One region of the Paenibacillus sp. FSL W7-1088 genome, then DNA from elsewhere that is predicted to be linked to it. Evidence: a T-box and tRNA genes for the amino acid it is inferred to sense, from the RefSeq annotation. Region 1 holds a T-box; the other holds one or more tRNA genes.
The links. A T-box is a leader RNA that pairs with one kind of tRNA and senses whether it is charged. The one in region 1 lies ahead of trpS (tryptophan--tRNA ligase), so its partner is inferred to be a tRNA-Trp.
Positions count from the first base shown of each region.

Region 1 (11,910 bases):
CAATTTGACCTTCATCGTCATTACGGTCGTTCCGTATTGGGTAGATTGGGATACCACATTGAGCATTATATTGCCGGGACTGTTACTGTTGGTGCACATGCTCAAAAAGCGCTGGAAAAACAAACCTTCGGGATAAGGTAATGCCTGGAGTTCTACTATGTCAGGAAGGAGGCTGGAGACCATGCCAAAAGAAAAAGTAACCATTCGGCAATTTGCCCTGCTTACCTTTCTTGTCATGGTTGGGGATATGATTCTGATCTATCCTTCGTTAGTCACAACCTTGGGCAAACAGGACGCATGGATATGCTCTTTCCTCAGCCAGCCCATCGGTCTGTTTATTATATGGATTTTGTACAAGCTGCACCAAACATTCCCTGAACTATCTTTAATCGAAATTTGCAAGAAATTGCTTGGTCCATGGACGGGATCAGTATTGTCTGCTGGTTACCTGTTCTATTTCGCAATAGGCGCTGCCATCTGTATCCGTGAGGTTGGAGACTTCATGACGACCCAGATCTATCTCCAAACCCCCATCCGTGTCATTTTGATTATGCTCATGTGTTCCCTAACCTGGGGCCTAATGAAAGGGTTAAATACCATGGGAGCAACCAGTGAACTATTAACCCCCATTGTTGTTTTTTTTATGGCCTTCCTGTTTATGGGGTTAATGCCCAAATTAGACGCCTCGCATTTGAAACCATTTCTGAGCATAAGTTGGGTGCATTTGATTGAAACCGTTATTCGAGGATCATTCACCTCCTTCGGAGAGCTGCTTGTGCTTACCATGATTCTTCCTTATGTAATGTCAGGGCCACACCTTAAACGAGACCTCTTGCTTGCCACTTTCTGTGGAGGTCTGCTTCTATGTGTACTGCTATTGTTTTCCATTATGGTTGTGGGACCTTTCCTAACCCAGCATAACATTTTCATTTCGTATACCCTGTCCCAAAAAATTAATATCGGCAACTTCTTTGAGCGTATTGAAGCCTTCATGGCTACTGCCTGGTTAATTGCGACCTATTTCAAAAGCCTGCTGTACATGTTCGCTTTTGTTATCGGACTAGCTCATCTATTTCGGTTGAAAACATACAAGCCACTCATTCTCCCTTCATCTTTGCTTATGTTTGCACTGAGCATCCTGATTTCCCCCAATGTCATTTTTTATATCGAAACCATCATGCCTGCATGGGTGGATTGGGACATTACTTGCAGTTTTATTATTCCTCTGTTTCTGCTACTTGTTCATCGTATTCGCTTTGGCAAGAACAAAAAAAATCAGACTCATCCAGAACGCTTGCCCACATAAAAAGGCTGTGCTTCACGGTATAATCCGCGAACACAGCCTTTATTATGAAGTGAACATTTATTCGATGTATAGAGAGCAGACAAGTTTACCTTCCTAAAGTTGCTGTAAAGCCTCAAGTGCTGCCTCAATATGTCCTTTAACTCGCACCTTCAACCACGACTTCAGCAGAACACCCTCTTCATCAATGAGAAACGTGGAGCGTACCATGCCCATGTATTCCTTGCCATACATCTTTTTGAGCTGCCATACGCCGTATTGCTCGGCAACCTGATGTTCTTCGTCGGATAACAGAATGAATGGCAATCCATATTTGGCAATAAATTTGTCGTGCTGCTTCATCGGATCAATACTAATGCCCAGAATAACTGTATTTAACCCCTTGAACTCCTCATGACGATCACGAAAATCACATGCCTGCTGTGTGCAGGAAGAAGTCATATCTTTCGGGTAAAAATATATGAGCACCCGCTGTCCGCGATAATTCGAGAGCTTCACCGTCTCTCCCGTACTGGACGGAAGTTCAAAGTCTGGTGCCAGTTCGCCTTCGGTTAATGTCATCTCATTACCTCCTGAATCTCGTCTATTACCTTTCACAAAGGTCTTCTCTTATGAACCCGCTCCGCGATACTTCTTCACACCATAATTCCATAGCAGAAGACCGATGGAGCCAAACACCAATCCCATCACAGGTGTCAGCATCGCCATACGATGCATTTCGGATCGTTCCAGAAACAGGGCTGCCGGATAAATACCCACGAAGGCAAATGGAATGACCCACGTTAACAGGACCTGAATTGCGCGGTTATAGATGGTTACCGGATAACGTCCATATCCTTGAATGTTGTACATTAATGGCAGGATACCTGTAGGCGCGTCCGAATAAAAGGACAGAGACGTCAAGGTGATATAAATTCCTGCATAGATTAACACTGAACTAAGAGTAAGAATAATGAGGGCCGGAATATGCCACCACTCCAGCACAAGCCCCATCTCCGCACCGCTGATGACCATAATGATCAGACCGATAAACGAACCAACAAGTGCAGGCGGGTCCACATTTTCGAGTAAAATCTGGAACAGGTTATGCGCAGGTCGTGTTAATATGCGATCCATCTCGCCTTTGACAATATACCGTTCACTGAACCCCCACAGATTGATAAAACAACTGAAGATGCCGTAAGGCACCATAAAATATCCATAAACAAAAAGGACTTCACTCTCACTCCAGCCGCCCAAATTATCCGTATGCCGGAATACCACAAAGATAAAGATCAGATTGGTTGCCTGGAACAGCAAATCCGAAAGGATCTCGACCCAAAAATCAGCGCGGTACGTGAGACGTGTTTTCATGTAATTTTTTAAATATTCCCAGATCAGACCCATATAGTACACTCTGTTATCCTCCTTGCACGAACAGACGCTTGCGCGCCTGACGCCAGATCAGCATCATCGGAATGAGCAATATGACAAACCAGAACACCTGAATGCCGAGTACGCTCCAGATGCCTGTGCCTTCCACTCTTCCGGTGAAAACCGAGCCAGGCAGATACGTAATGGCCTGAAAAGGCAATACTTTCATCACTGCAGACATCCAGCCCGGATAGAGGCTGATTGGAATGATCAGACCGGAGAACAGATCAACCACAACGCGTTTCATGCGCATCATACCTTCATTGTTTTCCACAAAAAATGCGGCCAGTCCCGTAATGACATTAATCTGGGAGTTAATGAGGAAACTGAAGAACAGCATGACCAGAAAGCCAATCCATGCGGACGGCGCTGTTGGCAGTTCAACCGGGAACAACAGAATGGCAATGAGCATTCCAGGAATCATGAGCAGCAGGAAACGGAAAATACCTTCGCCCAGCCCCTGCATCATTTTGACCATGACATAGTTGATCGGTCTTATAAATTGAATGGCAATGGAGCCATCCCGAATGTCTGCGGCTATTTCCCGGTCCAGGTTGTTAAAATAAAATGCACGCGCCATCCACGATACCGCCACATATGTTGTCATCTGAGCTGCCGTAAAACCGCCCAGTTCACCACTACTGCCATAAATGGCTTGCCACGTAAAGTAATACACGCCGATATTCAGCGTATATATCAAAATGCCGGAATAATAATTCACCCGGTATGCAAGCATCGTCAGGAACCGGATGCGCATAAAATCAAAAAATGCACTATTCATGTTAGGATACACCCACCGCTTCGTTCTTTGCGCCCACAATCTCGGGACGCTCGGCGGAACCGGATTGGTAAATACTGCGCACAATCTCATCCGTGTTAATCTCAATAATCTGAATATCGGTAATATCTGCCTGTCCAACGACACGTCCCAGCACATCAGACACGTTGAGTTCAAGTGGAATCCAGACCGAGGCGGACAGCTCGTTCTCCACCGTCCAGCGAACAGGAAGCGCAGCTGTCCATTCCAGCATTTGTTCCATAGGGTGAGCCGTACCAAACTTGAACCGGATTTCCCGTTCTTTGCCCCACTGGGATTTTAGATGATCCAACCCGCCATCATAAATGATATTGCCCGCATCGAGCATAATAACTCTTGAACATAAAGCTTCGATGTCCTGCAGATCGTGGGTTGTCAGCAAAATGGTTGTTCCATGTTCCTTATTCATGTCTTTCAGGAATTCGCGGATTTCCGACTTCACCACAATATCCAGACCAATGGTTGGCTCATCCAGAAACACAATATCCGGATTGTGCAGCAGCGCAGCGACCAGCTCACAGCGCATACGCTGTCCAAGACTGAGCTTACGCACCGGACGGTTCAGCAGATCCTGAAGCTGCAACCGCTCCACTAATTCATCCAGACGTTTGCGGAAATCGACCTCGCCTACTCGATACACCTTGCGCAGCAGATGGAAGGATTCAATGACTCCGATATCCCACCAGAGCTGGCTGCGTTGACCGAATACGACACCAATATTCTGCACAAACTTTTCACGTTCCTGATACGGAACATATCCACCAACCGATATTTGCCCTGAAGTAGGCACCAAAATGCCGGTCAACATCTTAATTGTTGTTGATTTACCGGCACCGTTCTCCCCAATATATCCGCATATTTCGCCTTGCGGAATTTGAAATGAAATATCATTTACAGCCAAGACCTCCTGGTATTGACGTGCAAACAGATCCTGGAATGCGCCCTTAAGCCCTCCTCGACTTTTCTGGACGCTAAACGACTTGCGTAAATCTTTGACATCAATCGCCAGCATGATTATACCTCACTTGGATTTTGTTGAAATTGCTTGTAGCCCAAAAAGAAATTATAATAGTATCAGTCAAAATTCAGCAAGCTTTAAAAATAGTCTGAGGCTGCGTCCTCTGTTGCATCTCACAGATAGGTCGTGTACGGAAAGCCCCGGCTAGATCAAATTGGACTCATTTTCATTTATTTTGAATACAAAGGAGAGCTAGCATGACCAGAAAGACGAAGAGAACCATTTGGATTTCTCTTGCCGCCTTCGTGCTGATTGTTGGAGGCGCTGCGGCATTTTATTTCGGTTCTATTCTCAATCAGTTGAATGGCTTGCAAAAGGAAGGCGATGAATCGCCGTTTGCCGGTATCGAAAATGTTGAAAAAGTAAGTACACCGGATCCTCCGAAATGGGAAGGCACCGAGACGGTAAATATTCTCGTTATGGGTGTGGATGCCCGCGGGCTGGAGAAGGGGGAAGTCCCTCGTTCTGACAGCATGATGGTCGTTTCGCTTGACCCACTCACCAAAAAAATTAATCTATTCTCCATTCTGCGTGACACATACGTCAACATTGACGGATATGGCAAGGAACGCATCAATACTGCCATTACCCATGGTCCCAACGTGGCAATGAAAGCTGCCGGAGACCTGCTGGGTATCCCTGTCCAGTATTATGTGTATACCGATTTCCAAGGATTCATCAAATTGGTGGATGCCGTTGGCGGTGTGGATTTTGACGTAGAGAAGGACATGCACTATACAAGTAAAGCGGACAATAATGAATACGATATTGATCTAAAAAAAGGCTACCAGCATTTGGACGGTAATACAGCTCTCATGTACGTTCGATTCCGTCATGATGCCATGTCGGATTATGCCCGCTCTGAGCGGCAGCGCGAGTTCCTGAAAGCTGTAGCAGCGAAAATGCAGTCAACAACAACGATTGCCAAACTACCTTCCATTCTGGAAGAAGTAAATCCTTATGTAGATACCAATCTGACCCTCTCCGATATGTGGAAACTGGGCGGACTTGGATATCAGAGCAGCATGAACGGCAGCGAGCAAATTCCGCCAATGAAAATGCTCAAGGAAGAACGTACACCTGGTGGAGCTGAGGTGCTGTCGGTAACCAACGAGGAAAAACTCAAGCAATATATTCAAGATATCATTCATCCTCCTGTTCAAGAAGAAGGCAGTACTACCGGAGCCGAAGACAAAACGGCAAGTGGTGACGAACAAGACTCCAAGCAACCTGCACAGTAATGAAGTGCAACACGCAGAGGGCAGCCCATATGCTGCCCTCTCGCTGTGTTTTGTTGATCTAATATGAAAGGAAGTTATCTTATGAATCCATCACGTTCCCGTTCCGAGCTTTTATACGAAGAAGCACTTCAACATATTGTAGGAGGTGTCAACAGCCCCTCCCGTTCATTTAAAGCGGTGGGTGGTGGTGCACCTGTATTTATGAAAAAGGCACACGGTGCACACTTCTGGGATGTCGATGACAACCGTTATATCGATTATCTCGCGGCCTACGGTCCGATTGTTACAGGACATGCTCACCCTCATATTACCCAGGCGATTACCGAGGCAGCAGCAAATGGTGTGCTGTACGGTACACCTACTGAGCTTGAGATCAAGCTCGCCAAAATGCTGAAAGAAGCCATTCCTTCCATGGACAAGGTTCGTTTTGTAAACTCCGGTACAGAAGCAGTCATGACTACCATCCGGGTTGCCCGTGCCTACACCAAACGTAATAAAATTGTGAAATTCGCCGGATGTTACCATGGTCACTCCGATCTGGTCCTTGTGGCAGCAGGTTCGGGGCCGTCCACGCTGGGTATTCCCGATAGTGCAGGCATTCCGACAAGCATTGCCCACGAAGTCATCACAGTACCGTTCAACGATCTGGACAGCCTGAAAGCGGCTCTGGAGCGTTGGGGCGATGATGTCGCCGCAGTTATGGTTGAACCGATTGTCGGCAACTTCGGTATGGTTATGCCAGAACCCGGCTTCCTGGAAGGACTCTGTGCCATGACACGGGACAATGGCTCGCTTGTCATTTACGATGAGGTCATTACAGCCTTCCGTTTCCACTATGGTTCCACACAGACGTACGCGGGACTGGACAATCATGCGGAGATCGAACCGGATCTGACTGCACTTGGCAAAATCATTGGCGGCGGTCTGCCAATCGGTGCTTACGGCGGTCGTAAACAGGTCATGGAGCAGGTTGCTCCACTCGGCCCTGCCTATCAAGCCGGAACGATGGCTGGTAACCCTGCGTCTATCTCTGCGGGTATCGCTTGTCTGGAGGTTCTGCAAGGCGAAGGTGTATATGCGGAGATGGAACGTCTAGCCATTGATCTGACAACAGGCCTTCAGGCTTCTGCGGATCGTCATGGCATTGCGTTAACCATTAACCGAATTCGTGGTGCCTTTTCCACTCACTTCTGTGACCATCCGATTACGAACTATGATCAAGCCCAGGACACCGATGGTGAACAGTTCGCTTCCTTCTTCCGTCATATGTTAAATCGTGGCATTAATCTGGCTCCTTCTAAATATGAAGCCTGGTTCCTGACCACTGCACATACGGACAAGGATGTTGCGGAAACACTCGAAGCCGCAGAAGCTTCCTTCAAAGCTATGGCTCAGGCGTAAACGGTTATCTAAACCATTCACATATCGCATCATAGCAGGCATTATTGAAATTTACCTGATGAAATAAGGCGTCCCCCAAGCGATTAATCCGCTGGTGTGGACGCCTTTTGCAATTTTGCTATTTCCTCACGGATAATCCGCAGCCCTTCCTTGATCCGCTGCTTTGGAACATTGGATATGTTTAACCGCAGCATTTTATCCTGATGTATCTCCTGTGCACCTTCCGGATAATATCGTTCTGTTGTATCGGCAATGACTCCCCGTTGATCCAACCGGGACAGCAAGACCCTGAGCGGCATATCCTTAGGCAGTGGCAGAACCGTATGCTCCCCTCCTGTGCGCGGTGCTTTCACAAATGGACTGAAGTCCGGGAAGGCATTAAGCTGTTCATACAATTTGTTCATCCGGGCAGCATAGCGGCTGCGGATGACTTTGCCATGGTGAGCAAACATCCCGTTACGGATGTAGACCTCAAGTGCTGCCTGAGACAATACCGCTGTGTCAATGTCGAGCATTTTTTTGTATTTATTAAATGATGCAGTAAGACTTGCAGGCAGAATAGCCACGCCAATCCGCAGGCCGGGAAACAGGATTTTGGAGTAACTTTTCAGATAAATGACTCGCCCTTCCGTATCATACGACCATAACGGGTCCTGCTTTGTGTTCTCTTCCAGATCAGCCAAGAAATCGTCCTCTACCAGATAGACATCGTAACGCTGCGCCAGGCGGATCAATTTTTTCTTCTCAGCTGCCGTCAGGGAAGTCCCAATCGGGTTGTGAAAACGCGGCATGACATAAAAAAATTTGATGTCTCCTTCGCGGAACTGTCGTTCGAGCGCCTCCCAATCCAGGCCATCCAGCGAGCGTCTCACACCAGCAATCGGTACATTCAGTCCTTGTAGAAGCGAAGGCATATTATGATAACCCGGCAGTTCCAGCATCACCTGCTTTTTCCCATTCGGAAAAGGCATTAGCGCCAGCACAGCAAGGGCCTGCTGTACCCCTGACGTAATAAAGAACTGTTCCTGCCGGGCAAACACCTGATAATCGGCGAATTGCTTCTCCAGCAATTCAATCAAGGAAGGCAAGCCTCTCTCCGTTCCGTACAAGAACAGGTCGGCCTGTTTCTTCGCCATTGCCTCATCCACACAATGGCGAAAATCGGAATACGGGAACACTCGCGGATCAGGAGCTGCGGAGGCAAAATCCAGCGGCCCCTGCCACTCTCCATCCTCCACCTCGGCTCCATTCTGAACCGCATAATACCCGGACTGGGGCACCGCGTAGACCAGATGCCGCTCCTCCAGCCACTCGTACGCGCGTATGGCTGTACTCACACTACATTGATATTGCTCAGCCAGAACACGTACAGCCGGCAGTTTGATGCCTTTATCCTGCCATTGTCCACTGTTCTGCTGCCGCAATTGGTCCTGAATCCATTCCTTCAGTGATTCGGCGATAATCTCGTATTTTCTCATTGGATTCTGCCTCTCCTCCGACTTCAGCATTGCCTTAAGTGTACCGGTACAGTAATCGTTTTTGTCTATTGTACCACTATTGGTCTGGCAGTATATTGAATAAGGTCAGATCGCACACATTGGAGGAAACCTTATGAACAATAGCCAAACTAGAACTTACGCATATGTAGCAGCTGTTTTATACGCAGCCATTATTGGCTTATCCTTTTTATTTGTCAAAATGACGGTGAGTGTCGCACATCCCATTGATGTACTTGCCCATCGTTTTGCTTTGTCATTGCTCGTAGTCAGCATCCCTGTCGTTTTTGGATGGATCAAGATCAAGCTAACCCTTCGAGATCTGTGGCGTATCATTCCGTTAGGACTGCTCTCTCCTGTTTTGTTCTTTGCCTTTCAGGCATTCGGGTTAGTCTCATCCAACTCATCGGAAGCAGGGATTATCCAGGCGATGGCCCCCATATTCACACTTGTGTTGGCCTCTATCTTTCTAAAGGAACGCACATCCATACCGCAAAAACTGTTCCTGTTGTTGTCTGTGGCGGGTGTAATCTTTATTTTTATGATGAAAGGGAACGGGATGTCAGCAGGCAATTTTAAAGGTATTGCTTTACTGCTGCTCTCCACGGTGTGTTTTGCAGGTTATGGTGTATTGGCAAGACCCTTGGCGCAGAAATATAAACCGATGGAATTGACCTGGGTGACCCTGATGGTTGGATTTATCGTCTTCAACGCAGCTTCCCTGATTCGTCACGCATCGAGCGGAACCATGATGGATTATGTGAAGCCACTCGGAGATGCATCTTACCTGGGAGCACTGGCCTATCTGGCCGTCCTCTCCACCATGTTCTCCACGCTGCTGGCGAGTTATGCCCTGACTCATCTGGAAGCTTCCAAAATGAGTGTATTCAGTAATTTGTCCACACTCATTTCGATCGCTGGCGGAGCCTGGATATTGCATGAACCCGTTCATGGATACCACTTTATTGGAGCCCTGCTGATCATCGCTGGTGTGCTTGGCACCAATATGAGCGGAAGAAAACGCGGGCTGGTCAAACCAGATCAAGCGTGATACAATGTGAAAAATTGTAAACGGACGTTATCAACAATGATGAAGAGAAGTACACAGGATTAGATACCTCAGAGAGCCGGCGGATGGTGTGAGCAGGTGTATCGGTCATGTGGAAATGGACTTCGGAGTTCCGAGTTGAACCCGTTCTGCCACCTAACTCAGGAGCGCGGATCGTCAGTAGGCAAGGCGGCATGTTCAGCCGTTATCCATGGACAGGATATCGATAAGGCATATGTGGGCTTTCCGCATATATTCATCCGTATCCCTCAAGTGGGCCGCAACCAGCGGCCAATTAAGGTGGCACCGCGAAGTATAAGCTTCGTCCTTCTGTTCTGTTCCCGTCTGGGAAACAGGATGAAGGACGAGGCTTTTTTTGATTTAATTTATGTACCCAAAACTGTTGCAGGCTGAAAGGAGGTGATGGTCGTGGAAGACGGCTGGTGGCGTCAGCAATTAAGGATCGACAAATCACAACATCAAAGGAGAATGAACCATGAACAAGAACAAAGACATTATTTTAACCGGAGACCGGACAACCGGACAGCTTCATCTCGGCCATTACGTGGGCAGCCTGCGCAGTCGGGTGCAATTGCAGGATGAGTACAAAACGTATATTTTACTGGCTGATGTACAGGCGCTCACGACCCACTATGATCAACCGGGGCTGATTGCAGACAGCGTACATCAAGTGACACTTGATTATCTTGCCGTAGGGATCGATCCCCATAAATCCACGCTGTTCATCCAGTCGATGATTCCGGAAATTGCCGAGCTGACTGTCATTTTCTCCATGTTTATCACGGTGAACAGTCTTCGGCATAATCCCACGATTAAAAACGAAGCACGTGACCGTGGCTATAAGGATCTCTATTACGGATTTCTCGGTTATCCCGTCAGTCAGGCTGCGGATATTGCATTCTGCAAAGCAACCCTTGTTCCGGCAGGCGAAGACCAGATCCCACATATCGAAACAGCGCGGAAACTTGTTCGGCGTTTCAATGAACTATATGCGCCCGTTCTGCCTGAACCACGTATTCTGACCGGAGAACGGCTGGGCGGACTGGATGGCGTGGGCAAAATGAGCAAAAGCATGGGCAACGCCATTTCGTTGAATGCTCATCCTGATGATGTGTATGCCAAGCTGTCCAGAGCGAAAACCGATCCTGCCCGCATTCATCGTTCTGACCCGGGGCATCCGGATATTTGTCCGGTGTTTGCCTATCACCAGCTGTTTCGAAAGGATGAAGCCGCTGAGATTCATACGAGCTGCAGTGACGGCACCATTGGATGCAAGGACTGCAAGAAGATGGCGGGCAATGCAATTAACGAACTGCTCTCTCCTTTCCGTGAACGGCGAAATTACTATGAACAACGTGGGCATGAAGTGAAAGAAATCCTCGTGGAAGGCACACGTCAGGCCCGTCAGGCTGCACGTGAGACAATGCTTGAGGTTCGAGAAGCGATGGGGATACGTTATTTCGACTGACAGTATGAGAAGGCTTATTCACGTTAACACTGCTGAGAACAGTATATTGGGAAAAGAGGTACCCTCAGCATGAAACCAACACAGCCTTCTTTTTTGCAAGCCATGATGTTAATAATGTTATCTGTCGGCCTGATCAGCCACGTCCTGATCATCCCTGCTCTTTTGTCTTCGGCCAAAAGAGATGCATGGATATCCGTTCTGTTGTCTGCAGGGCCCTATCTTATATTCACGCTGATGCTTGCGTATGTCTCTCGTTTTCTCCAGCACCAAACCCTGCATGAATGGCTGACTTCCCATCTTGGCAAGCCTCTTGGCATGCTGTTTCGGGTGGGAAACAGCCTCTTTTTTCTGTCCGTAATCTACTTCACTCTGCATGATACCACCACTTGGGCCAAAACCAATTACCTGACGGAGACACCCGTATTGGTTACAAGCATTGCCCTGATGACTCTTTGTGCCTATGCAGCCTATAAAGGTATACGTTCTCTGGCATTTACAGCAGGATTGATCCTGCCACTGGTTGTGCTGCTTGGCTTCTATGTCGCAATCGTTAATTCACAATACAAAGATTACAGTCGTCTGCTGCCTGTGCTTGAACATGGCTGGCACCCTGTGCTTCATGGTACAGTCTACAGCCTTTCAGGCATGTTTGAGCTGCTGTTCATCTGGTACTTGCAGCCCCAC
Region 1 is NZ_CP150216.1:797,705-809,614, reverse strand. It holds gene MKY42_RS03785 (endospore germination permease) at 1-136, shown strand, start outside; gene MKY42_RS03780 (endospore germination permease) at 182-1,306, shown strand; gene bcp (thioredoxin-dependent thiol peroxidase) at 1,400-1,864, opposite strand; gene MKY42_RS03770 (ABC-2 family transporter protein) at 1,913-2,689, opposite strand; gene MKY42_RS03765 (ABC-2 family transporter protein) at 2,703-3,497, opposite strand; gene MKY42_RS03760 (ABC transporter ATP-binding protein) at 3,499-4,545, opposite strand; gene MKY42_RS03755 (LCP family protein) at 4,749-5,792, shown strand; gene MKY42_RS03750 (glutamate-1-semialdehyde 2,1-aminomutase) at 5,874-7,193, shown strand; gene MKY42_RS03745 (PLP-dependent aminotransferase family protein) at 7,277-8,671, opposite strand; gene MKY42_RS03740 (DMT family transporter) at 8,805-9,740, shown strand; T-box leader at 9,768-10,070, shown strand; gene trpS (tryptophan--tRNA ligase) at 10,234-11,226, shown strand; gene MKY42_RS03730 (endospore germination permease) at 11,296-11,910, shown strand, end outside.

Region 2 (11,910 bases), 2.0 Mb from region 1:
AGGAACTTACAGTAAGCTCGGAGACGCTGGAACAGAGAGTCGAGCTTGTGCTGCTTGCTTGTGAATTCTCAGTGATGTCCAAAATGAGTGATTGTTCCGGCTTGCTTCTGCGTGTGCTGGGAAGTCGAAGGGAGCCGTGGGGTATGGATGAACTTGTCCATCATCCACAGTTGAGATTTGTACGGGAGGATTTACCGCTTATCCTTCGTAAGCTGGTGTTTCGTTCTATAGTAAAAGAATCGGCAGGGTGGCCATCCTTTATAGGAGGAGATGGACGAGAAATCCGCTATTGGATTGAGGCCTAATTATTCGTGAAGCCTGACGTTATATGGATTATAAAGTGGGAGGGGAAACCTTCCTTTTTTGTTTGTTTAATAATTTATAAAAAGAGGTTGACTCTTATTCAGGAAATATGATACATTATATTTCGTTCCTCAAACGAGCTTATCGTCAACAAATGATAAATTCTGCATAGGGAATTAGTGAAGAACTAAAAGCTTCAAAAAAGAAATTAAAAAAAAGTTCTTGACGAAAATAAACGAAATGTGATACATTATTTAAGTCGCCGCCGAAAACACGGTTGAGACGAAAAAGAGTAACACAAATCGAGTTTGATCTTTGAAAACTGAACAACGAGTGAGTAACGATCTTGCTTGCAAGATCGACGCTGAGAAATCGGTACAAGCCTTCGGGCTGTATGCTTTCAAAGCAAAATAAATGAGATTTTTAATCTCGTCAGTTTCAAAATGAGCTTATCGCTCTTTTCAATACTTTATTGGAGAGTTTGATCCTGGCTCAGGACGAACGCTGGCGGCATGCCTAATACATGCAAGTCGAGCGGACTTGATGAGAAGCTTGCTTCTCTGATGGTTAGCGGCGGACGGGTGAGTAACACGTAGGCAACCTGCCCTCAAGCTTGGGACAACTACCGGAAACGGTAGCTAATACCGAATAGTTGTTTTCTTCTCCTGAAGGAAACTGGAAAGACGGAGCAATCTGTCACTTGGGGATGGGCCTGCGGCGCATTAGCTAGTTGGTGGGGTAACGGCTCACCAAGGCGACGATGCGTAGCCGACCTGAGAGGGTGATCGGCCACACTGGGACTGAGACACGGCCCAGACTCCTACGGGAGGCAGCAGTAGGGAATCTTCCGCAATGGGCGAAAGCCTGACGGAGCAATGCCGCGTGAGTGATGAAGGTTTTCGGATCGTAAAGCTCTGTTGCCAGGGAAGAACGCTTGGGAGAGTAACTGCTCTCAAGGTGACGGTACCTGAGAAGAAAGCCCCGGCTAACTACGTGCCAGCAGCCGCGGTAATACGTAGGGGGCAAGCGTTGTCCGGAATTATTGGGCGTAAAGCGCGCGCAGGCGGTCATTTAAGTCTGGTGTTTAATCCCGGGGCTCAACCCCGGATCGCACTGGAAACTGGGTGACTTGAGTGCAGAAGAGGAGAGTGGAATTCCACGTGTAGCGGTGAAATGCGTAGATATGTGGAGGAACACCAGTGGCGAAGGCGACTCTCTGGGCTGTAACTGACGCTGAGGCGCGAAAGCGTGGGGAGCAAACAGGATTAGATACCCTGGTAGTCCACGCCGTAAACGATGAGTGCTAGGTGTTAGGGGTTTCGATACCCTTGGTGCCGAAGTTAACACATTAAGCACTCCGCCTGGGGAGTACGGTCGCAAGACTGAAACTCAAAGGAATTGACGGGGACCCGCACAAGCAGTGGAGTATGTGGTTTAATTCGAAGCAACGCGAAGAACCTTACCAGGTCTTGACATCCCTCTGACCGGTACAGAGATGTACCTTTCCTTCGGGACAGAGGAGACAGGTGGTGCATGGTTGTCGTCAGCTCGTGTCGTGAGATGTTGGGTTAAGTCCCGCAACGAGCGCAACCCTTGATCTTAGTTGCCAGCACTTCGGGTGGGCACTCTAAGGTGACTGCCGGTGACAAACCGGAGGAAGGTGGGGATGACGTCAAATCATCATGCCCCTTATGACCTGGGCTACACACGTACTACAATGGCCGGTACAACGGGCTGTGAAGCCGCGAGGTGGAACGAATCCTAAAAAGCCGGTCTCAGTTCGGATTGCAGGCTGCAACTCGCCTGCATGAAGTCGGAATTGCTAGTAATCGCGGATCAGCATGCCGCGGTGAATACGTTCCCGGGTCTTGTACACACCGCCCGTCACACCACGAGAGTTTATAACACCCGAAGTCGGTGGGGTAACCGCAAGGAGCCAGCCGCCGAAGGTGGGATAGATGATTGGGGTGAAGTCGTAACAAGGTAGCCGTATCGGAAGGTGCGGCTGGATCACCTCCTTTCTATGGAGAATCGTTTCCTGTAACGGAAACATTCAAATACAAAATCTAGCCAGGTCGGCTAGTTACTCACTCGTTGCTCAGTTTTGAGAGCTCAAACTCTCAAACAGCTTGCTTTTGCATGGAGCTTGTTCTTTGAAAACTAGATATCGAAACGAAATTTTGCGATTTAGAACATTCCTTTAAGCTGATCTTGTGTAAACAAGTGAAGTGTTTATAAGGTAGACTGCTATTGCGATGGTATCGAATGGGAAGCGACTTTTGGCTTTGGACGTAGTCCAAAACAAGCGGAGCGCGCCATCGAAACCGGAGCAACTGGTTAAGCTACTAAGAGCACACGGAGGATGCCTAGGCGCTAGGAGCCGATGAAGGACGTGGCGAACAACGAAACTGCCTCGGGGAGCTGTAAGCAAGCTTTGATCCGGGGGTGTCCGAATGGGGAAACCCAGCTGGGGTAATTTCCAGTTACTCATAACTGAATACATAGGTTATGTAGAGGCATACCAGGGGAACTGAAACATCTAAGTACCCTGAGGAAGAGAAAACAATAGTGATTCCGTCAGTAGCGGCGAGCGAACGCGGAGAAGCCCAAACCAGAGAGCTTGCTCTCTGGGGTTGTGGGACATCTCACATGGAGTTACAAAGGAGCCGGTTAAATGAAGAGGTCTGGAAAGGCCCGCCAAAGAAGGTAAAAGCCCTGTAGTTGAAAGCCTGCTCTCTCCGAGATGTATCCCGAGTAGTGCGGGGCACGTGAAACCCCGTATGAATCCGGCAGGACCATCTGCCAAGGCTAAATACTTCCTAGCGACCGATAGTGAAGCAGTACCGTGAGGGAAAGGTGAAAAGCACCCCGGAAGGGGAGTGAAATAGAACCTGAAACCGTGTGCTTACAAAAAGTCAGAGCCCGTTTTAGGGGTGATGGCGTGCCTTTTGTAGAATGAACCGGCGAGTTACGTTCCCGTGCAAGGTTAAGGTGAAGAGCCGGAGCCGCAGCGAAAGCGAGTCTGAATAGGGCGATGTAGTACGTGGACGTAGACCCGAAACCGGGTGATCTACCCCTGTCCAGGGTGAAGGTGCGGTAACACGCACTGGAGGCCCGAACCCACGCACGTTGAAAAGTGCGGGGATGAGGTGGGGGTAGCGGAGAAATTCCAATCGAACTCGGAGATAGCTGGTTCTCCCCGAAATAGCTTTAGGGCTAGCCTCGGAAAACAGAGTCGTGGAGGTAGAGCACTGATTGGGTGCGGGGCCCGCAAGGGTTACCAAGCTCAGTCAAACTCCGAATGCCATAGACTTACTTCCGGGAGTCAGACAGTGAGTGCTAAGATCCATTGTCAAAAGGGAAACAGCCCAGACCATCAGCTAAGGTCCCCAAGTGTGTGTTAAGTGGGAAAGGATGTGGAGTTGCACAGACAACCAGGATGTTGGCTTAGAAGCAGCCACCATTGAAAGAGTGCGTAATAGCTCACTGGTCGAGTGACTCTGCGCCGAAAATGTAACGGGGCTAAACACACCACCGAAGCTATGGCTTGATGCTTGCATCAGGGGTAGGGGAGCGTTGTATAAGGGTTGAAGGTGTACCGTAAGGAGCGCTGGACATTATACAAGTGAGAATGCCGGTATGAGTAACGAAAAGATCAGTGAGAATCTGATCCGCCGAAAGCCTAAGGGTTCCTGAGGAAGGCTCGTCCGCTCAGGGTAAGTCGGGACCTAAGGCGAGGCCGAAAGGCGTAGTCGAAGGACAACAGGTCGAAATTCCTGTACCACCGTAAGCCGTTATGAGCAATGGGGGGACGCAGCAGGGTAGTGACGCGGACTGATGGATGTCCGTCTAAGCAGTGAGGCTGATGTGTAGGCAAATCCGCACATCGTAAGGCTGGACTGTGATGGGGAGCGAAAATTATAGTAGCGAAGGTCATGATCTCACACTGCCAAGAAAAGCCTCTAGCCAGGTGATGGTGCCCGTACCGCAAACCGACACAGGTAGGCGAGAAGAGAATTCTAAGGCGCGCGGAAGAACTCTCGTTAAGGAACTCGGCAAAATGACCCCGTAACTTCGGGAGAAGGGGTGCCCCGGTAGTGTGAATAGCACGAGGGGGCCGCAGTGAAAAGGCCCAAGCGACTGTTTAGCAAAAACACAGGTCTGTGCGAAGCCGTAAGGCGAAGTATACGGGCTGACGCCTGCCCGGTGCTGGAAGGTTAAGGGGAGCGGTTAGGAGCAATCCGAAGCTGTGAACCGAAGCCCCAGTAAACGGCGGCCGTAACTATAACGGTCCTAAGGTAGCGAAATTCCTTGTCAGGTAAATTCTGACCCGCACGAATGGCGTAACGACTTGGGCGCTGTCTCAACGAGAGATCCGGTGAAATTTTAATACCTGTGAAGATGCAGGTTACCCGCGACAAGACGGAAAGACCCCATGGAGCTTTACTGCAGCTTGATATTGAATTTGGGTACGATCTGTACAGGATAGGTGGGAGCCTTTGAAGCGTGAGCGCCAGCTTGCGTGGAGGCACCGTTGGGATACCACCCTGATCGTATCTAGGTTCTAACCTGGTACCGTAATCCGGTGCGGGGACAGTGTCAGGTGGGCAGTTTGACTGGGGCGGTCGCCTCCTAAAGAGTAACGGAGGCGCCCAAAGGTTCCCTCAGAATGGTTGGAAATCATTCGAAGAGTGCAAAGGCATAAGGGAGCTTGACTGCGAGACCTACAAGTCGAGCAGGGACGAAAGTCGGGCTTAGTGATCCGGTGGTACCGCATGGAAGGGCCATCGCTCAACGGATAAAAGCTACCCTGGGGATAACAGGCTTATCTCCCCCAAGAGTCCACATCGACGGGGAGGTTTGGCACCTCGATGTCGGCTCATCGCATCCTGGGGCTGAAGTAGGTCCCAAGGGTTGGGCTGTTCGCCCATTAAAGCGGTACGCGAGCTGGGTTCAGAACGTCGTGAGACAGTTCGGTCCCTATCTGTCGTGGGCGTAGGAAATTTGAGAGGAGCTGTCCTTAGTACGAGAGGACCGGGATGGACGTACCGCTGGTGTACCAGTTGTTCCGCCAGGAGCACCGCTGGGTAGCTATGTACGGAAGGGATAAGCGCTGAAAGCATCTAAGCGTGAAGCCCCCCTCAAGATGAGATTTCCCAGTATGTAAGACCCCTTGAAGACGACGAGGTAGATAGGCTGGGGGTGGAAGTGCAGCAATGCATGGAGCTGACCAGTACTAATCGGTCGAGGGCTTATCCAAGATATGCAGGTTATAACTCGCAAATTTCGTTTCGGATCTAGTTTTCAGAGAATAATCTCTGAATCATATTCCCTGATAGCTCAGTTGGTAGAGCACTCGACTGTTAATCGAGTTGTCACAGGTTCGAGCCCTGTTCGGGGAGCCATATGGAGAGGTGTCCGAGTTGGCCGAAGGAGCACGATTGGAAATCGTGTAGGCGCCACAAGCGTCTCGAGGGTTCGAATCCCTCTCTCTCCGCCATAGTAAGGCCCGTTGGTCAAGGGGTTAAGACACCTCCCTTTCACGGAGGTAACAGGGGTTCGAATCCCCTACGGGTCATATTTAACTTCAAAAAAGAAGTTGATTTTCACAGCAGTTTTATGATAAGATCATAAATGTGTTGTTCGGAGGCTTAGCTCAGCTGGGAGAGCATCTGCCTTACAAGCAGAGGGTCGGGGGTTCGAACCCCTCAGCCTCCACCATATAACTTTTATAACGACGCGGGGTGGAGCAGCCCGGTAGCTCGTCGGGCTCATAACCCGAAGGCCGCAGGTTCAAATCCTGCCCCCGCAATTGTTCTTTCTTTCAAGAAAGTGATCTGGAACCGTGGTGTAGTTGGCCTAACATGCCTGCCTGTCACGCAGGAGATCGCGGGTTCGAATCCCGTCGGTTCCGCCATTTAATCTTTACATGAGGAAGCTGTTCACTAAATCTGCTATATGGCACCGAACGCCCTAGATAAAGTGCAACGTTTCAGGATTAAACTTTATTTTGGCTCGGTAGCTCAGTCGGTAGAGCAGAGGACTGAAAATCCTCGTGTCGGCGGTTCGATTCCGTCCCGAGCCACCATTTATTACAACTTAATACGCCGGTGTAGCTCAACTGGTAGAGCAACTGACTTGTAATCAGTAGGTTGGGGGTTCAAGTCCTCTCGCCGGCACCACTTATGGAGGATTAGCGAAGTGGCCAAACGCATCAGACTGTAAATCTGCTCCCGTACGGGTTCGGTGGTTCGAATCCATCATCCTCCACCAGTTTTTAGGGGCATAGTTTAAAGGTAGAACAACGGTCTCCAAAACCGTTGGTGTGGGTTCAATTCCTGCTGCCCCTGCCAATTAACTTTTAAGAACATATTGTATTATGGCGATCGTGGCGAAGTGGTTAACGCACCGGTTTGTGGATCCGGCATTCGGGGGTTCAATTCCCCTCGATCGCCCCTTTGTTTTTTTTTGGGGATTAGCCAAGCGGTAAGGCAACGGACTTTGACTCCGTCATGCATAGGTTCAAATCCTATATCCCCAGCCATTATGCGGACGTGGCTCAGCGGTAGAGCATCGCCTTGCCAAGGCGAGGGTCGCGGGTTCGATTCCCGTCGTCCGCTCCAAAATATGGCGCCATAGCCAAGTGGTAAGGCACAGCTCTGCAAAAGCTTTATCCCCAGTTCGAATCTGGGTGGCGCCTCCAGTATATTTTTTATAAAAATATGATATGCCGGCGTGGCGGAATGGCAGACGCGCTCGACTCAAAATCGAGTGGGAAACCGTGGAGGTTCGAGTCCTCTCGCCGGTATTCAAGCAAGTAAGGAAAAGCTCATTAGATGCAAAATCTAATGAGCTTTTTTTATTTAGTGGATTAAAAGATGAAGTACGGCAGTTAAGCAACAAGGCTCCTGAATGGATTTCGTAGGTCACCACAACACCATTACTGCAAGGGAATCCAACATGATGTGCTTGGGCAAATGACATTCTGGTATCTCTAAACTGTAAGTACCGCTTTACCTGTAAGCTGGCAATCTATCAGATGCTGTGCAATTACTCAATTGCAATCCCTAATCTCTGCACTTGGATTATGGCTTATAGAAGGAGATGGAATTACTTTTGTTTACGTATTGACTCATAACTTGAATGAGTATATTGTAGATATATAAAGTCTCTAATATTGCCTCGTTTAATTATGGATATTATAGCTCTTTTAAATTCATATAAAAGATGCTTATCAAAACAAAATAATATCCTTTTTTCGAATTTATATTTTATAAAAGAAATGGAGTGAAGCAACATGTCTGAGGAAAAACATGTATCCAAGCATTCTGAAATTCTATTTGATCCATCTGTATGGGAAGAAGCGTGGAGGAATCAGTCCACAGCTTCAAAATACAATATGAAGAGCACGGCGTTTGACGCGACAGCAGCATTTGAACGATGGGCTAGAGAATATCATCAACAGTCGTTTACTGAAGAGGGAAAGAAGCGATCCGAACGCATCATAGGCTGGATTGAAAATCAGGGAGTGAGTTTTGACGGGGTATCGATATTAGACATTGGGGCAGCATCAGGCATCTTTACAATTCCTTTTGCAACCAAAGGAGCGAACGTTACAGCTGTAGAGCCCTCTGAACTTTTAGTTTCATTAATGAAGGAGACAATTCCTGTATCCCTTACATCCAGTATTGATATTGTTTCGGAACGATTCGAGGACATATCGATTCAGGATAAGGGTTGGGAGAAGAAATATGATTTTGCATTTGCATCCATGTGCCCGGCAATGTCGAATTGGGAAACGATTGAACAGGCCATAAGCACTGCCCGAAAGTATGTCTATATCAGCACGATAGCTGGACCGAGAGAGCACACACTAATAGATGAGCTTAAAGAGGTACTAGGTGTCTATCCATCATACAACGCGGGAGATATGGGGTATATACAACAGCTGCTGTACTTGAAAGATTATTCTTACACCACCTTAATCACTAAAGAAACAAGTTTCATTGAGATACCTGTTGAGGAAGTCGTCGATAAGCTTCAGGAATGGCTTACTACGCACGAACTACCAACGGATGAGGGTTCACTTGCCCTGGCTGGACAATATATCAGAGACACATACAAGGATGGTTTGGTTACATTCTCACGCGGAGGGAAGTTCGGTAAAATTCTGATTCAACTGGAGCAACCGAACATGAAAGTGGTACGTCCAAGAAAACAGTAGACCCATTTCAGTAGTAATATTAATTTAGATGAAGTGTTAGGGGAGCAAAGGGAGCAGTTAAACTGCTCCCTTTTTTATGGTCAGATACAAAAAACTTATTCTTTGACTAAATAACAAACGTTCTTCTATAGATAGAAATAGTTATAACCCTCGTACTTTATCCCCAAAAGAGCCGCTTACTGTTTTATGGATAGATCAGGCTTCTGCTTACGCTCCCTATACTGTCCAGGCGTAATCCCTTCCCATTTTCGAAAAGAACGGATAAAGTTCTGCGGGTTGTTATAACGAAGCCGTGCGGCGATATCCTTGACCGTTAGCTCGCTTTCGTTGAGCCACTTTTTAGCTATACTAAAGCGGTACTTCGTCAGATACTCACTGAATGCACAGCCTGTCTCTTTGCGGAACACACTACTCAGATAGTTTGCATTGTAATGAAGTCTGGATGCGCATTCCTCCAACGTCAGATCCTTATCGTATTCTTGTTGAATGATGGCAATCATTTTCTCGGATATGTGCTGATATTGGGCGTACTGTCTTTCCTTCAGAATGAGAATGATCGGTATGATGATATGATTGTGAAACCATTGCTCAACCTCAGCTGCATACTGTAGAGCATGAAGTTCATTGAAAATAGATCCATGGCCTTTGGAGATCTGTCCCAGTCGTATACCGGATTCCTGCATCATCTGCAAAATATGTGTTAACAATCGGGTAAATGCTACCTGATATTCTTCCGGTGTACACTCCATGCCGAACAGCACTTCAAGCAACTGATGGAGATGAGATGAGGCTTGGGCTGCATCGGCATTTTGGATGGCCTGTATCAGCGTATACTCCAGTGATTCGGGATATGGCAGTGCCCAATGGGATGTACGATTATCAATCGCCTCAAATTGAAAGATGATGCCTGCTCCCAGTTTCATTCGATGCTTGAGCGCTTCACGGGCCTCCGTATAAGCTTGCGGGATCTGAAATAGCGAGGCGTGAGGCTGACTGAAGCCAATGCTTACTTGGAGACTAAGGATCTCACTGATCTGATGTTGTAGTTGTTCCGTTAACGTATGCAGATGTTGTGAAAAACGAACATGATCTTGCTCAGAGGTACCGATAATGGTAACGACAGCCTGATCATATACTATAGGAAGTAACTGTTGTTCGGCATAAACACTCTCCTCCAGTATGTTCTGAACGGCAAATAGCAACAGATCACGATCCTTGGCATGGTATTTGGTGTGATTCATAAGATCAGCCTGAACTGCAATGACGGCTATTTGTTGCCACTCTTGAAGCTGTGAACCATAACCATTCTCTCTGAGTGTGTCATGAAGAGTGGATGGAGCATTTTTGCCCAGTAGCAGGTTGATTAGAAAATGAGTGCGGATCTGCAACTTATATTGATTCAATTTGCTTTCAAGCTGGGATTGAGAAGCAGATAGCTGTGAAACGCCAGCTCTGATTTGCTCAAATTCATCCATATGAAGCGTAGAATTGGTTTCCAAGTTACCTCTGAATAAGCGTTTATCACCAAGTTGTACAAGCAGCCTGCGTATGGGTATAACCATTCTTCTCGAGCCTGCCCATGAGACCAAAAGTGAAAGCAGTAGCATAGCGACACTGATATACATGGTGTGCAGCCCAATCTGAACATACTCATGAGTAAGAATATTCGTAGGCGAAATGAGAATATATGTCCACCCTTTTAGAGAAGAATGCGTATAGGACAGCGAGTAACGTATATCTGCAATACGTACCTCTCGTTGGCCTGAAGAGGCAGCGAATCCACGGATAGATAACAACTCGCTAAAATTGGAACCCGATTCGCTATCTTTTATTCCTGCTGCAGCCAATGGCTGACCAATATATTCGGGATCAGGGTGGACCATGATCCGATGTTCACGATTCAAAATGATTAGTCCGGCTGTAGAGCTGCCCGGTGAATCCTCTTCCAGTGGTTTTTGCAGTGAACATGCAGGAATTCCCGCAATCAGGGCAGCGTCAGAAGAAACATTTACATCGGGTATCGATCTGGCGAGTGCAATATGGTAGATGCAGCCTGAGTTCACTGGGCGCTCATTATTGTTAAACACAGATGATGGTGTAAGCTGCCAACCGGATGTAAGTGTGTTTGATAATAAGTCTTTCATAGGCAGCGCCATTGGAAAATCAGTATTCAGGTACAGGCCAGCATGATCGATAAGCCAATCCTGGGTCTGATTAACGAGCGTAATATCCATTAGAGGCTCCCATGATCTCATATTATTAAATTCGTTCTGTAGCTTCTCAGCAAACAAAGGCCCAGTGTCTTGGATCGATGATGATGAAGTTAGCGAACGGAGCGTGTCCGGTGACCGAACGGCCTGATCGAGCATATAGCTTACGGTTGCAAGTTTGTGCTCCACATTGGTTTGCATTTGGATTAGCAATTGTTTATTGGCTTGAGCACGATGCAGCTCTGATTGTTTTGAAGAATAGATAAAAGCGGCGATTCCCGTCAACAGAATGGGCAGGGTACTTAACAAGATTCCGAAGACTATCATTTTATGTAGATAGCTGAATGATCGCACAGGTCCACTCCTGACTTTTGGATTAGTAACACTTTCTATTTTAGTAAACGCTTACATGTAGAACAATCTAAATTTTGTTTATTTGGATAAAAAAGTAATAAAAATTCATGTGGAAATTAAGATTATGTAATCGTCTAAATCATATTAGAAGTCGTTATAGCTTTAATGGAAGGCATATTGGGAAACGTCAGTCGGGGGAGAACGTAGATAAGAGGTATGGACGTCATATTCACACTGGGGAATCGGCGTTGAAGAAGGGCAATAAGGGATATCTAAGGCTGTTACTCGGTACAGTGGTCAATGGTCTGATCCAGGGACAGTCAAAGGTCCAACCCGATCCCCGACCTGAGTCTAGGATGAAAAACCGTCCACGGTCTGTTTTGAAAAGTCGCCGTTTCCCCTAGAATAAGGACATAAGGTTAAACAAGAAACAAATGAACAAACAAACACACATACCAAAATTAATGAACCGAAAGGGTGGTGAACAACAATTATGAGATGGAATAAAGGAAATGGCTGGGCGATTGTACTGATTGCATTGGGTGCACTCCTCCTCTTCGGAAAGTTAACTCCTCTACTGGGACATTTAATGGGTTATCTGATTCCGATCCTGATGATTGCACTTGGATACTACGGAGTTAAACGAGGAAATGTACTGCTTGGATGGATTGTTCTCTTCATCGGTATCCTCTCATTGCTGGGTAAACTGGCCTGGCTGATCGGACCGATCATCGCGATCGGGTTAATCATCTTCGGATTCTCCATGTTGAGTAATAATCGCAGTCGTCGTGGCCGTTACTAAGCTTTCACGATCTTGAA
Region 2 is NZ_CP150216.1:6,091,684-6,103,593, reverse strand. It holds gene MKY42_RS27590 (nucleotidyltransferase-like protein) at 1-305, shown strand, start outside; rRNA gene MKY42_RS27585 (16S ribosomal RNA) at 773-2,324, shown strand; rRNA gene MKY42_RS27580 (23S ribosomal RNA) at 2,639-5,563, shown strand; tRNA gene MKY42_RS27575 (tRNA-Asn) at 5,633-5,708, shown strand; tRNA gene MKY42_RS27570 (tRNA-Ser) at 5,712-5,803, shown strand; tRNA gene MKY42_RS27565 (tRNA-Glu) at 5,810-5,881, shown strand; tRNA gene MKY42_RS27560 (tRNA-Val) at 5,949-6,024, shown strand; tRNA gene MKY42_RS27555 (tRNA-Met) at 6,042-6,115, shown strand; tRNA gene MKY42_RS27550 (tRNA-Asp) at 6,143-6,220, shown strand; tRNA gene MKY42_RS27545 (tRNA-Phe) at 6,316-6,391, shown strand; tRNA gene MKY42_RS27540 (tRNA-Thr) at 6,410-6,485, shown strand; tRNA gene MKY42_RS27535 (tRNA-Tyr) at 6,491-6,576, shown strand; tRNA gene MKY42_RS27530 (tRNA-Trp) at 6,583-6,656, shown strand; tRNA gene MKY42_RS27525 (tRNA-His) at 6,686-6,758, shown strand; tRNA gene MKY42_RS27520 (tRNA-Gln) at 6,773-6,847, shown strand; tRNA gene MKY42_RS27515 (tRNA-Gly) at 6,852-6,926, shown strand; tRNA gene MKY42_RS27510 (tRNA-Cys) at 6,933-7,006, shown strand; tRNA gene MKY42_RS27505 (tRNA-Leu) at 7,033-7,111, shown strand; gene MKY42_RS27500 (methyltransferase domain-containing protein) at 7,601-8,527, shown strand; gene MKY42_RS27495 (helix-turn-helix domain-containing protein) at 8,704-11,064, opposite strand; gene MKY42_RS27490 (hypothetical protein) at 11,585-11,893, shown strand.
Region 2: it encodes a tRNA-Trp, which carries the amino acid that the T-box ahead of trpS (tryptophan--tRNA ligase) is inferred to sense. The anticodon was not compared.